One region of the Candidatus Chlorohelix allophototropha genome, then DNA from elsewhere that is predicted to be linked to it. Evidence: riboswitches for the same ligand, from Rfam matches in the RefSeq annotation. Region 1 holds a riboswitch; the other holds the start of a gene.

Region 1 (5,974 bases):
TCGAAATACGCGGCAGTGCGTTGGTTTTTTGGCGCAATACCTGTGCCGGAGGAATTTTACTGGCGGAGTAAGCCGGTAGCAAACCAAAAACCACTGCCGTAACAATCCCGACTATTAGACCAAGTATTACAGGCTGCAAGTAGAATTGGTAGGATAGCTCGCTGTTAATAAAGTTTGCCGCTACTTTATTAATCACTGTGGTCAGTAATTCACCAAGAATAACGCCTACCACACTCCCAATAAATCCTAAAATAGCCGACTCGATCATGAATACTTGAACAGTCTGCCCAACTTCCATTCCTAATGCTTTGAGAGTGGCGATTTCGGTGCTACGTCGCCCTACGACTACTAGCATGGTGTTTACTACCCCTACGCTCCCAATTAGCAAGGAAAGTAGCCCAACGTAACTCAACAAATCGCTGATACCTTTACTGGCTTGTTTGAGTTGGTCGTTACGTTCGGTGCTGGTTTGAGCGTTGAAACTAGGAGATAATGCGTTAATTGTATCTCTGGCTTTGACATCGACATTTTTAACATTAGAAGTTTTGATGAAGACGCTTTGTGCCAGCAAGGTTTCAGGATTAAACAGACCTTTAGCCGTATCCATTGTTATATAACCGTAGCCAGTAAAACCAGCTTGCCCGGTGTCTGTGGCAGGAGTAAGGCTTTTAGTGGTTAGAATTCCCACGACGGTCAAAGTTTGGATCTTGTTATCATTGGAAAGGGCTTTAATAGTGTCACCGACTTTGGCACCGATGCTATTATCCATTTTTTCGTTGACCACTATTTGATTAGGTTCGGTTAAAACATCTTTGAGATGTTTACCTTTTGGGCTTTGCAGTTCTACGATACCGTAGAAAGGATATTTAGCCGGGTCAACCACGAAGGATGGGTAATTGCTGCCAAATTCATTGCTTTTGTTACCATCGGCTTTGTAGACGGTGATACCTGTGCTATTAACCGATGTTGTGTAATCTTCAATAATGGTTGGTTTCAGAGCATCAATTTTTGCTAGGTTCTGACTACTGAAAGAACCCTCTCGGCTAATGACCAATACATCAGCTTGAGAATTAGCTCTAGCATCTCCGGCTACGGCATCTTGGATGGAATAGCCGGTGGATTGCAACGCAACGATTGAACCTACACCCACTGCTATACACAAGATTGCAAAAAAAGTTCTCTGCCCGCCGCGCCAAATTGAACGCCAGGCATACTTGAAATAAAGGATAAGTGTTTGCATTAATAACCTTTCCTAATTCCGAATCCCACGATAGGACAATTAATTCTCCGGCTGAAGCATTTCATCATTGTACTATAGAAAAAAGTTATAGTTACCACAATGTACTTTATAGTACCAAACGCCCCGGCTAAAAAATATGAGTCGAAAGACCAATTTCATGTTCATTTAATGCCCATTGTTATGTGTGACAAAATAATCCCCCTTATTGTTTCAGCTATCCTCAAATTTATTAAATGAATTTTAGTTGACATAATAATAAATCGCTTGCTTTTAAAATAAAAAAGAGCAAGCAACAGTTAAATTGCTTGCTCTCAAAAGCTCTTGTGGATATAAAGTTAGCGTTTTTTTACAAGGAACCAAGCTGAGGGTAATATCACTGCTGCCAGTATCATTTTTATAGTATCAGCCAGTAAAAACGGTAAAATCGCACGGGTAAAGGCAAGTTCAACCCCAAAGGTTAGGGAATACCAAAATCCACCCATCACCAGAATTATCAGGTTGCCTATCAGCATTGCCAGAAAAGAGGTGGCAAAGCGTTTATCCCAGCCTTTTTCAGCCAGCAAGCCTACTACAAATGCGGAAACTGCGAAGCCGAAAAGGTAACCTGCTGTAACACCGCTAAAGGCAGAAAATCCGGAATTACCACCGGCAAAAAATGGCAGACCCAACGCGCCTTCCGCCAGATATAATCCAACTGCGGCAAGCCCACGTTTGCTTCCTAATATTGCCGCTGCCAGCACTACGATCATGTTTGAAGCCACAAACGGCACTTCGCTGATAGGTGGTATAAAGAAACGCACCTGTGCTGCTAAGGCTATTAACAGGCTGAAGCCTACGATCAGGCTCACTTCTCTGACCCATACGAGCCGTCCTGAAGTCGGTATTAAATCTGAGAATGTTGTTGGGCGAGTTACAAGTAACCCATTCCCTTTGCTGTTAGGAACTTGCATTTTGTGGTTTCCTTCACTTAGTTGTTATTGAGTGATTTCTAACTTACTTTCAGACTCTGAAACGCCTGCTTCATCGAAGGTAGCCATTTCAGCCAGTGTCCTTGTGGCAGCCTCAATCACGCTCATGGCAATTGCTGCCCCAGTACCTTCACCCAACCGTAGGTTAAGATTTAACAAGGGGCTTAACTCCATATGTTCCAGCATTGCCCGGTGTCCAATTTCAACCGAGTTATGAGCAGAGATTAAATAGTCACACACTGGTGGATACCATTCGGTAGCAATCAAAGCGGCAGCGGTACTAATAAAACCATCCACAACAATTGGTATATGTGCTGCTGCTGCCCCAAAAATCAACCCGGTCAACCCGGCGATTTCAAACCCTCCCACTTTGGCTAAAACATCTAGCGGGTCGGATTTATCTGGTTGATTGATTTCAATAGAACGTTCGATAACACTTATTTTACGCGATAAACCGGAATCATCCAAACCGGTACCGCGTCCTGTAACCATACTTACGGGGAGTCCGGTAAAAGTGGCTACAATGGCGCTACTGGGAGTGGTATTACCGATGCCCATATCGCCAGTTCCGACCACATCCATCCCCTTCTCAGCTTCTTGACGGGCTATTTCAATTCCAGTCAGTACTGCCTTTAGGGCTTCGAGCTTAGTCATAGCCGGACCAATCATCATATTACGAGTGCCATATCCGATTTTGCGGTTTAATAGGCCGGAATGCTCCGGTAAATCGCTGGCTACTCCCAAATCTGCTACTACTACTCTTGCCCCAACCTGACGCGCCAGTACATTGATTGCTGCGCCGCCCTGAAGGAAATTAAACACCATTTGAGGGGTGACTTCAGAAGGATACGCGCTTACGCCTTCACTCACCACACCATGGTCGCCTGCCATTAATACTATGCACTTCCTATCAACTCTAGGGCGAGGGTTTCCGGTGATGCCGGCGAGTTTCACAGTAATTTCTTCGAGTCTCCCAAGGCTACCCGCTGGTTTAGTGAGGCGATCCTGTCTGGAGCGTACCACCGCCATTGCCTCTTTATTCATAGGCCTAATAGCGGCTAAAGTTGCTTCAATTTCTCGTTTCAAGCTCTCTTCCATTGTTCAAATTCCTCTCATTTCAGTTTTGCTATCATAGGTATTGATACCTTACAAGAGGATTACGAGAGCAGGAAATGCTTAAAGCACAATCCAAAATCAATAACAAATCATCCCATTGTATTTTAAAGTGGTTGAAAGTATTGCTATAAAATTCTAAGGTGGGGATTGAGCTAATTTGAGCCAATTTCTTACTGACGTGCCCTTTCTCGCGAAGGTCAACACGATCTCTTGAGGGCAGGTCTTCTGGCTTGAGGCAAAATCCACCTCTTTACAGCAGCGGGACTGCGTCGGAATTGCACCGATCTTTCCCTGTGTACTCTTTATCTTCAGCCAATATCGAATAAATTAGCATGAAAAGAGTCCCTCAATCTGTTTTTTAAAGTAATTGGGTTAAGTCTAACAGCATATCCCAAAGTAGTAAGTAATTTACACTACCATATAATACATGCCGAACGTGTATAGCTGTGTTAACACTAGTGGGTCAAGTTGCAAATAAATTTGCTATCAAATCAAGCAATTTGAACTTAGAGCAATGGCAACTCAATTGGGGCGTGACCCACTAGTCGCTATTGTTGCTAATAAACTGGGATATTCTAGCCTCAAAAGCGTCGTTAATTTCAGTGGTAGGCTGTTCCTTACAGTTTTGCGTAAAGACGAACTTACTATCTGTAGTAAATGCCCTCTTCCTCTTCTATACTTTTGGGGAACTCGTCTTGGGTTTTAAATCTGTCTGCTAGAATTGCAAAAATAAGGAAGACAACTCCAGCACATATTGGCGGCAGTATCAATATGAAAAAGAGTTGAATCTCTCCCATGCTATCAGGGTCAGCACTTTGGTTTACAAAAACAGTTGGCAAAACCATGTACAATAGTAGTGCGGCAGCTAACCCGATAAACCAACCCTTAAACCCGGTAACCATACGATAACGTCGATCAGGGTCTTCATCACGTCTGATCAATTTAAAAATTAATATGGTAGGTCCACCGATTATGGCTACTAACCAAGCCACTACCAACATAAATACACCGAAATCATCCATACCCTTTTAACCCCCAAGCTTGTGTTACAATGTTGTTACCACATCAAATAATTACTACTTAACTTCGTTGTGTAGCCAGTCGGCTAAATCATGTCTACTTTCAATGCTAGTTGTATGTGCCATCGGGTATTCGTTATAAACGATTCGTGCCCCTGCTTTTGAAAAAGCATTTGCTACATGCCGACTTCGCTCAATAGAAACCACATTATCTTCGGTTCCATGTGCAAAGAAATAGGGCTTGCCCTTTGCATTTCTATATAATTTAGTTAATTCCGGGTGATACGGTAAGAATCCACTATGGGCTATAACTCCTTTTACCCGAGTTGGTTTTAGCAATGACATAAGACATGCCATAGCAGCGCCCTGGCTCATGCCCCCAAAATAAATTTTTGAACTATCTACTGGATATTTAAAGGTTAATTCGGTTACCAGTTCAGCAAGCTTTTTGGCTGTATTTACAAATTGCTCAATGCCGATTTCTTGATTAGGAGTCCAAGCGAACCATCTATATGCACCACGTGGATTATTGTCGAAAAGCTCTGGAGCGCGGGGAGCAGCAATTATAATATTGCGGCGGATAAAGGGTACTAATTCATAAATATCTCCTTCATTCGCACCTCGCCCATGAAGCATAATTAATAAAGGGTGTTTACCACTGGAAGTATTCTCAGTTGCCGAACGTAAGCGATAGGTCATTATCCCTTGGATTAACTCGGTGCCGCTAATATCAGGAACGCTATTAACCTCATCGTTCATAAATTCTTATATCCAATTCTGTAACTTCGCCATGGGTGATAGCCTAGCTTTGAATAAAAAGTAGTTAAAGCTGTCCAATCAATCGTAACAAATGTAACTCCTCTTTTTTTAAGATATGCTGTCCCTGCAGCAACTAGAGCAAGCCCTATTCCTCCACCTCTTATGGTGCTATTTATACCTAGCGGACCAATGCTACCATGTTTTTCCATAGGTTTTTCATGCATTGCCCAGAATATTGTCGGACGTGACAATGCACATTCAATTACTTCTTTTAACTCCCAAGTTTGTAAAAAACCCTCGATCTTACCACTTTGACCTTTTATAAGGGTTACATTTTCCGGGCTGTAGCCCTTCTTGAATATTCGCTCAAGGTCATAACGCCAACGTGGAGAAAACCCGTTAGAGGGTAATCCTATAAAATCCAGAATCGATTCCTCTTCTCCAGCCTTACCCTGCGTAAAAAAATAATCTCCGCCCATAATTGAAATGGGTTGTTCGGATAATTCCCAATTATCCAAATCTAAAGAAAGGTCATTTATTAATTCTTGATTAAAAGTATAGCCTTTATTTGAAAAAAAACCCAATGATTCCCCTTCTGGAACACCCGGGAAAAAGTGGTTAAAATCCCCACCCAATCTAATAGATTTAACATCTGATAGTACCGCATGCGCTTTTTCAAGCAACCCTGTACCGATGCCCTGTCTTCGACTACTTTCTTCGACCAGCAATAGACTTATCCAGCCTGTTTTTCCATAGCGTTCTTCCATAATAGAGGGTGTAGTTATATCTCGGAAGCGTCGAGTTAAGACAAAACCGAGCAATTTACCTTGCTGATTCCATGCTCCCCAAAAATCCTCTGATTTGAAAGCAAG
Region 2 (5,974 bases), 910 kb from region 1:
CGGTGAAGCAAGGTTAATTAGATAGCTATCATGGCTTAAAATCGGTCCTACCTCGCTGGTACTGCGGGCATTCTGCCATGATGCAATCTCTGCCTCATTCAAGGGGCGGGATTGCCATTGGCGTTCATTTCTAGTAAATATTTGCATGGCGCTGCAACCCGCTTTTGCCGCTCTTTCAAAAGCTAAGTGTAAACCGCCCGCCACCGACATATGCGCCCCTATTAGCACACTGAATCCTTTCAAATTTTTATATGAACATTAGCATTATAGCATAGCCACTTCATGACTTTTCACTTTAAAAATAAGACCGCCGCCGGACAAGTAAGCTACTTATTCCGGCAGCGGTTAGGGAAATGTTATGAGTTAATAGTTATTTGAAAAGGTCTGGATAGAGAGCAAGCGCAATTTGCTCCACCCCTTCAGCAGCGCGAGGTCCGGGGCGATTGGTGAGATCGGCAATTACAGTTCGAATATTTTTGTTTTTTACTGCCGTAAGTTTATCCCAACCGGCGCGGGCGGTAACGGTGCTAATGGCAGCAGCATCATCCTTCACAAATCCGCCATCCCCAGAACTGAGAATAATAACCTGCGGATCGGCGGCAATTATCACTTCGTTTGTCAATTGGGGATAGGGGTTAGTTCCGGCAGGCGCAATATTTACCCCACCGGCTTTTTCAATCATATCGTTCAGGAAGGAACCGGCGGCAACCGTATAAAGGTCGCCAAGATCAAAGAAAACGGTTACCTTTTTGCTGGCATTTTTGACTTTGGAAGCTACATTATCAAGGCGATTCTGGAAATTCTTCGCCTCAGTATCACCCTTATCCGGCACACCGGCGGCTTTACCCACCAGTTTAATGTTAGCTACTACTCCCGCCAAATCCTTTGGATCAAACACTATCACGTTTATGTTTCTTTGTTCAAGAGTCGGCACTACTGTTTTGAGGTGCAGGCTGGTAGCCAAAACCAAATCTGGGCTGAGGCTAATAACTTTCTCAAGATTAATATCGGCAAAGCTACCGACCTGCTCTTTTTTGGCAGCTTCCGGTGGATAGTTGGAAAACTGGTCAACCCCAACCACCTGCTCTGCTAAGCCTAGAGCATAAAGTATTTCAGTGCTGCTGGGTGCAAGCGAAACTATTTTCGTGGCAGCTTTAGCCAGCTTAACAGTGCGTCCGGCATCGTCTTTCAACTCTAGCGGAAAGGTTGCAGCGGTAGTGGCAGCAGCGGTAGTGGTTAGAGCACTTGCAGTAGTAGCTGCCGAGGTGGTTGCAACTTTGGTTGTAGTAGTAGCCGGTACAGAAGTTGCGGTATTATCACCACAAGCAACGAGCAGCACCGTCAGAATTAGTAGAGCAGTGCCAAACCAACGAGTCAAATAGGATTTTTTCAAGTCTCTTCCTCTTTCTAGCTCTGGGCGGGTTTCACGCCCGGTTTACACATCCAGAACTCATTGCCTTGAAAAAAGAGGAGATGCTAGCCAATAGCAACATTTTCGGGAATTAAAAAAGCCCGGCAAATGTTGCGCTGGGCTTAAAGAATGATTCTGAGTTTACTTCTATTTAATCAATACATAGAAGTATGACCCGTGCGTCCTCTCTCTCGAAGGCGTTCGCAACGGCACGATTAGGGACAGGCATTCTGGCTTTCGGGATGAACCGATTTACAGTAGCGGGACTGCGCCGGAATTTCACCGGACTTTCCCTGTGTCAATCTTCTGCTTGGCGGATTTGCACCGCGCCTATTTTATTCAAAAGGCGAGAAGATATTCCCTAATTGTATCTATATGCAAATTTAAATGAGCATTTCGGAAAACTGGGTTAATAATATCATCCGGTTTTGGGACTGTCAAACGATAAGTGGATAATGGGCTGAATAAAACCAAACCCAAAAGGATATAGTACGTTCCTTCGGGTGGAATAGTTACTTTAGAAGCATAGCTGCCAATATGAAAGTTAGTTTGTTTCGTGCTATTTCTATCAAAGGGCTAAGCTTGGCTATCTTAATGCGGTAAATTGGCTTTGTATTACGCTTTGACTACTGCAAAATAAATCTGACAGTTGTAAAATGAGATCAATCTTTTGTCTATGTACTTTGAGCCTTAATACCTGTTAATTGCAGAGTAATAGATTTGTTGGAATAGAGGGTAGCTATGAGCAACTTTAATATAAATCATTATACTGAACTCAATCGGGAAGATTGGAATCGCGAGACGGCGCGTTATCAAGAGAAACACAAGGATAATTTGGTAGGTGCAAACGGTCTGTGGGGACCTATATTTGGCGTACCGAGAGAAAGCGAACTTCAGATATTGGGAGATGTAGCCGGTAAAAAGGTGCTTGAACTGGGGTGTGGTGGCGGGCAATGGTCGGCGAGATTGGCGAAACAGGGCGCACATGTTATCGGGCAAGATATCAGCGACAGTCAGGTAGAATTTGCACGACACGCCTTCAGTAAGCTTGAATTATCTGTAGAGGCAAAGCTTGAATTTGTACAGGGTAATGCAGAAGATTTGAGTGAATGGCAGAATGAATTCTTTGATATTGTCTTCAGCAATTTCGGGGCAGTTGGGTTTGTAGATATAGTGCGTAGTTTCAAAGAGGTGGCGCGTGTGCTCAAAAAAGGTGGGCTTTTTGCTTTTAGCTGGCTCAATCCCTTTTTTGATTGCTTTGCTGATGATGGTGAAAATCAGCTTGAGATAGTGCGCAGCTATTTTGATCGTAGCCCCATGACCGCCGAAAGTGGTTGGAAAGATGGGGTTAGTACGCTTTACGTGCAATTTCACCATACCTATGGCGATTGGCAACGCGCTATCACTGCTGCGGGTTTGCTTTTAACCGACATTATTGAGCTTGAGCCACAGCGTGAACGTTGGAGAGAGAGTACATGGACTAACGTACCTTGGTATAAGGTTTCGATGATACCATCTACCACAATCTGGCGTGCTAGAAAACCAAAAGTGCCCTTGAGCGCAATCTTTTAATCAAAGAACTGTTCAAGCGAGTAGGTTGGGAAGAATTAGATGACCAGCAAAAGTGTTAAAGAGCGCAGCCAACAAGCTTTGACCCTGCTTTTTCATGGTCGATATAGATAGTCGCTAATCCGGAAAAAGTAGATGGCGCTCACCTGACTGCGAAAACAACCTAAGACCTTTAAAAGGCTTTCGGCAGTTCCCTGTTGCAATAATCTGCCCCTCTATTAATTAAAACTTGCATCCCAAAAGAACAACATGCTATATTAATCACCAATTAATATATTATCAAAAGAGGTTATTTTGAAGATTTTACCCGTTACTCTTGAAGGAAGCTATGTAAGGCTAGAACCGTTGACGCATACTCATGCGGTGGATTTGTTCGAGGCAGCACAGAGCGATGAGGTTTGGCGTTATTTACCAGCCCCACGCCCAACCCGTTTAGAGGAAATAAACAACTTAATCGAGAGCGCCTTTGCTCTAAAAGTTGGGGGTACCCAAATGCCCTTCGCTATCATTGATCGTGCTTCTAACCGGGCAATCGGCAGCACTCGCTATCTGGATATTCAACCAACTAACCGCAATCTGGAAATAGGCTGGACATGGTTAGGGCGTGATTACTGGCGCAGTCCCCGCAATACTGAGTGCAAGTATTTATTATTGCAACATGCTTTTGAGACTCAGCAAGCCATCCGCGTTTGCCTCAAAACCGACAAACGCAACCTGATTTCGCAAGCTGCGATTGAGCGGATTGGCGGCGTAAAAGAGGGTATTATGAGAAACCACATGATACTACACGACGGTTATATCCGAGATTCGGTGTATTACAGCATTCTAGATAGTGAATGGGGGGCAGTCAAAGCCACCCTCGAAACATTCCTTAAGCGTTAATTCGGCTTATCGGCGCACAAGGCGGTGATTCTGGAACTTGCCGGGATTTTCCGCCATGCATTTGTCACATTCGCATAGAGCGCGCAACCAATCATAAGTATATAACCCGGTATCGTGACCATCTTTCCAACTAGGGCGCAGCGCATACAGTCCAATTGGTTCGAGGCTCTCCAACACTGATTCATCAGCTTTTAGTTCTTGCACAATATCGAGCCGACCCTTAGATCCCATCTCTCCGGCACACCCGGCGCATGGGCAATTCCAGCGCAAAGTCAAAAAGTTATTACGTCCGGCGTGCCCGTCATTCCACTGCACCAACATATAACTATCGGCACGTTTAAGTTCAATTTCAACCGGTTCTAAATAATCATAGTTTGAAGTCATTTATTACCTCTTCTGACAAGGGATTTTAGCTCTTTGCCTTTACTGCAAAGTGTTGTGTTTTACTTGGAGCCAAGTTGCTGCCCCAGAAAAGTACGTACCGTCTCCACCAAGAACGTACCACCCAGTTGTGATGGGCTGATTTCCTGCAAGGCTACTACCCTTTGCGGGGTAAGACTATAACGCCGAGCAATATCCAAGGATAAGCCCAAAATAGCGCGAGTTTGCTGCACCCCGGGTTGCTCATCTGGCGCACCCCAGCGAGCAATGCTAATCACAATATAATTCAACAGGTCGGAACCGTTATACTGACCTTTCCACTCGGTATTGAAAGGATCAACCCACCTTGAAGGAGCAGAATCGCTACCATGTATTGTAGAAGTTACTCCGGTTTCAGGGCAAATTAGAAATACAGGTGCTCCTAACTCTTCTGCTCCAACATAATAATTAACCGAGTAACCGTTGGCGCTTTGCAATGCGGTTATCGAAATATTTTCCCGCGCCTGATACCCCGCTGCATCAAGATTTAAATCATTTCGATCCGGGTTACTGCTGTCACCGACCGTATCGAGAATAACCAACAACTGCGGTCGAAAGGGGTTACGATCAGCCAGATAAGCCTGCGGTGAGGTGTTATCCGTTCGATCGGTAAGCACCGGCATTTCAACCGGAGTATAAACCGCAGTTCCAATTACCGGGGTTGGCGGCTTTTCTATCGGTGGCGTGAAGGTGGCAGCGAGGTTCATTATTTTTTCAATATTTTCGCCATAGCCCGTTCCCGGCACCGCCCATTTCCCGTTAAGGTCTGTCAGAACTTGCACAATCGGTAACTTCCAACCCTTTGCGGCAAAATAGCTACGCGCAGCTTTAAAGCGGGGGTCATATTGGCTGGCATTATTACGCTCATCGCTGGTAGTATATGCCACCATATGCGCATAATGACAATTCACTGCCGCTGTCCAATCCGCAAAGGATAAGCCCTTGTACCATTTGCCATCTTCCTGCTTAAAAGCCCATTCACTAGTATTGGGGTTAGTATTAGCCACTTCACCGGTTACACCGATACCCGCCATATTGCGGCGAGGGGGCTTGCTCCACCAACTGGTAAGATACCCGGTTTCATGGCACATCTGTGCTGCCAGTACATCTGCTCTTATGCCCCATTTTGATTCAAGGTCGTAATACGAATCTATTACTTCCAACGGGGCAGCAGGATTTCGTTGTGATAAAAAGGCTTTATAAGCTTCACGGGAGACAGTTGAGCTACCCAGTATGGTCACGGACATTCAATTTCTCCTTTAAATTACCGATTCTCAGCCTAATAATAATAACCGCACTTAACATAGTTGTAAATCTTAAAGACGGCACAGGTTAATTTTAATACAGATATGCTATAATTGAGCCAGTTAAACAACCATTATGGAATTGTTCTACCTTATGCAGGAATTGCCACATCAAGAAAATGAAAGATTATATCGCACTGAAGCGGTCATAATACGGCGTGCCAACATGGGTGAGGCAGACCGTTTATTAACGGTATTTACCCCCGCGCGAGGCAAGTTACGAGTGGTGGCAAAAGGCGTGCGCCGTACTAACAGTAGGTTAGGGGGGCATGTTGGTCTATTCACTCAATCACGTTTGTTAATCGCTGCCGGGCGCAATCTTGACCTTGTAACCCAAAGTGAAATCATAAATCCTTACCCACAACTTCTCTCCGACATTAACCGGATA

What was found. A riboswitch is a leader RNA that binds a small molecule or an ion and turns the genes downstream of it on or off. The one in region 1 is predicted to bind cobalamin.
Region 2: it holds a riboswitch for cobalamin, as region 1 does, so the genes downstream of both, OZ401_RS08705 (ABC transporter substrate-binding protein) here and cobT (nicotinate-nucleotide--dimethylbenzimidazole phosphoribosyltransferase) in region 1, are expected to answer to the same signal.

The regions. Positions count from the first base shown of each region.
Region 1 is NZ_CP128399.1:1,061,166-1,067,139, reverse strand. Features, by position in the region: gene OZ401_RS04490 (ABC transporter permease) at 1-1,240, opposite strand, end outside; gene OZ401_RS04485 (biotin transporter BioY) at 1,576-2,190, opposite strand; gene cobT (nicotinate-nucleotide--dimethylbenzimidazole phosphoribosyltransferase) at 2,215-3,306, opposite strand; cobalamin riboswitch at 3,523-3,649, opposite strand; gene OZ401_RS04475 (hypothetical protein) at 3,969-4,346, opposite strand; gene OZ401_RS04470 (alpha/beta hydrolase) at 4,401-5,102, opposite strand; gene OZ401_RS04465 (GNAT family N-acetyltransferase) at 5,099-5,974, opposite strand, start outside.
Region 2 is NZ_CP128399.1:1,967,366-1,973,339, forward strand. Features, by position in the region: gene OZ401_RS08700 (deoxyribonuclease IV) at 1-228, opposite strand, end outside; gene OZ401_RS08705 (ABC transporter substrate-binding protein) at 371-1,393, opposite strand; adenosylcobalamin-variant (AdoCbl-variant) riboswitch at 1,627-1,721, opposite strand; gene OZ401_RS08710 (class I SAM-dependent methyltransferase) at 2,153-2,983, shown strand; gene OZ401_RS08715 (GNAT family N-acetyltransferase) at 3,275-3,862, shown strand; gene OZ401_RS08720 (gamma-butyrobetaine hydroxylase-like domain-containing protein) at 3,869-4,246, opposite strand; gene OZ401_RS08725 (glucosaminidase domain-containing protein) at 4,306-5,529, opposite strand; gene recO (DNA repair protein RecO) at 5,681-5,974, shown strand, end outside.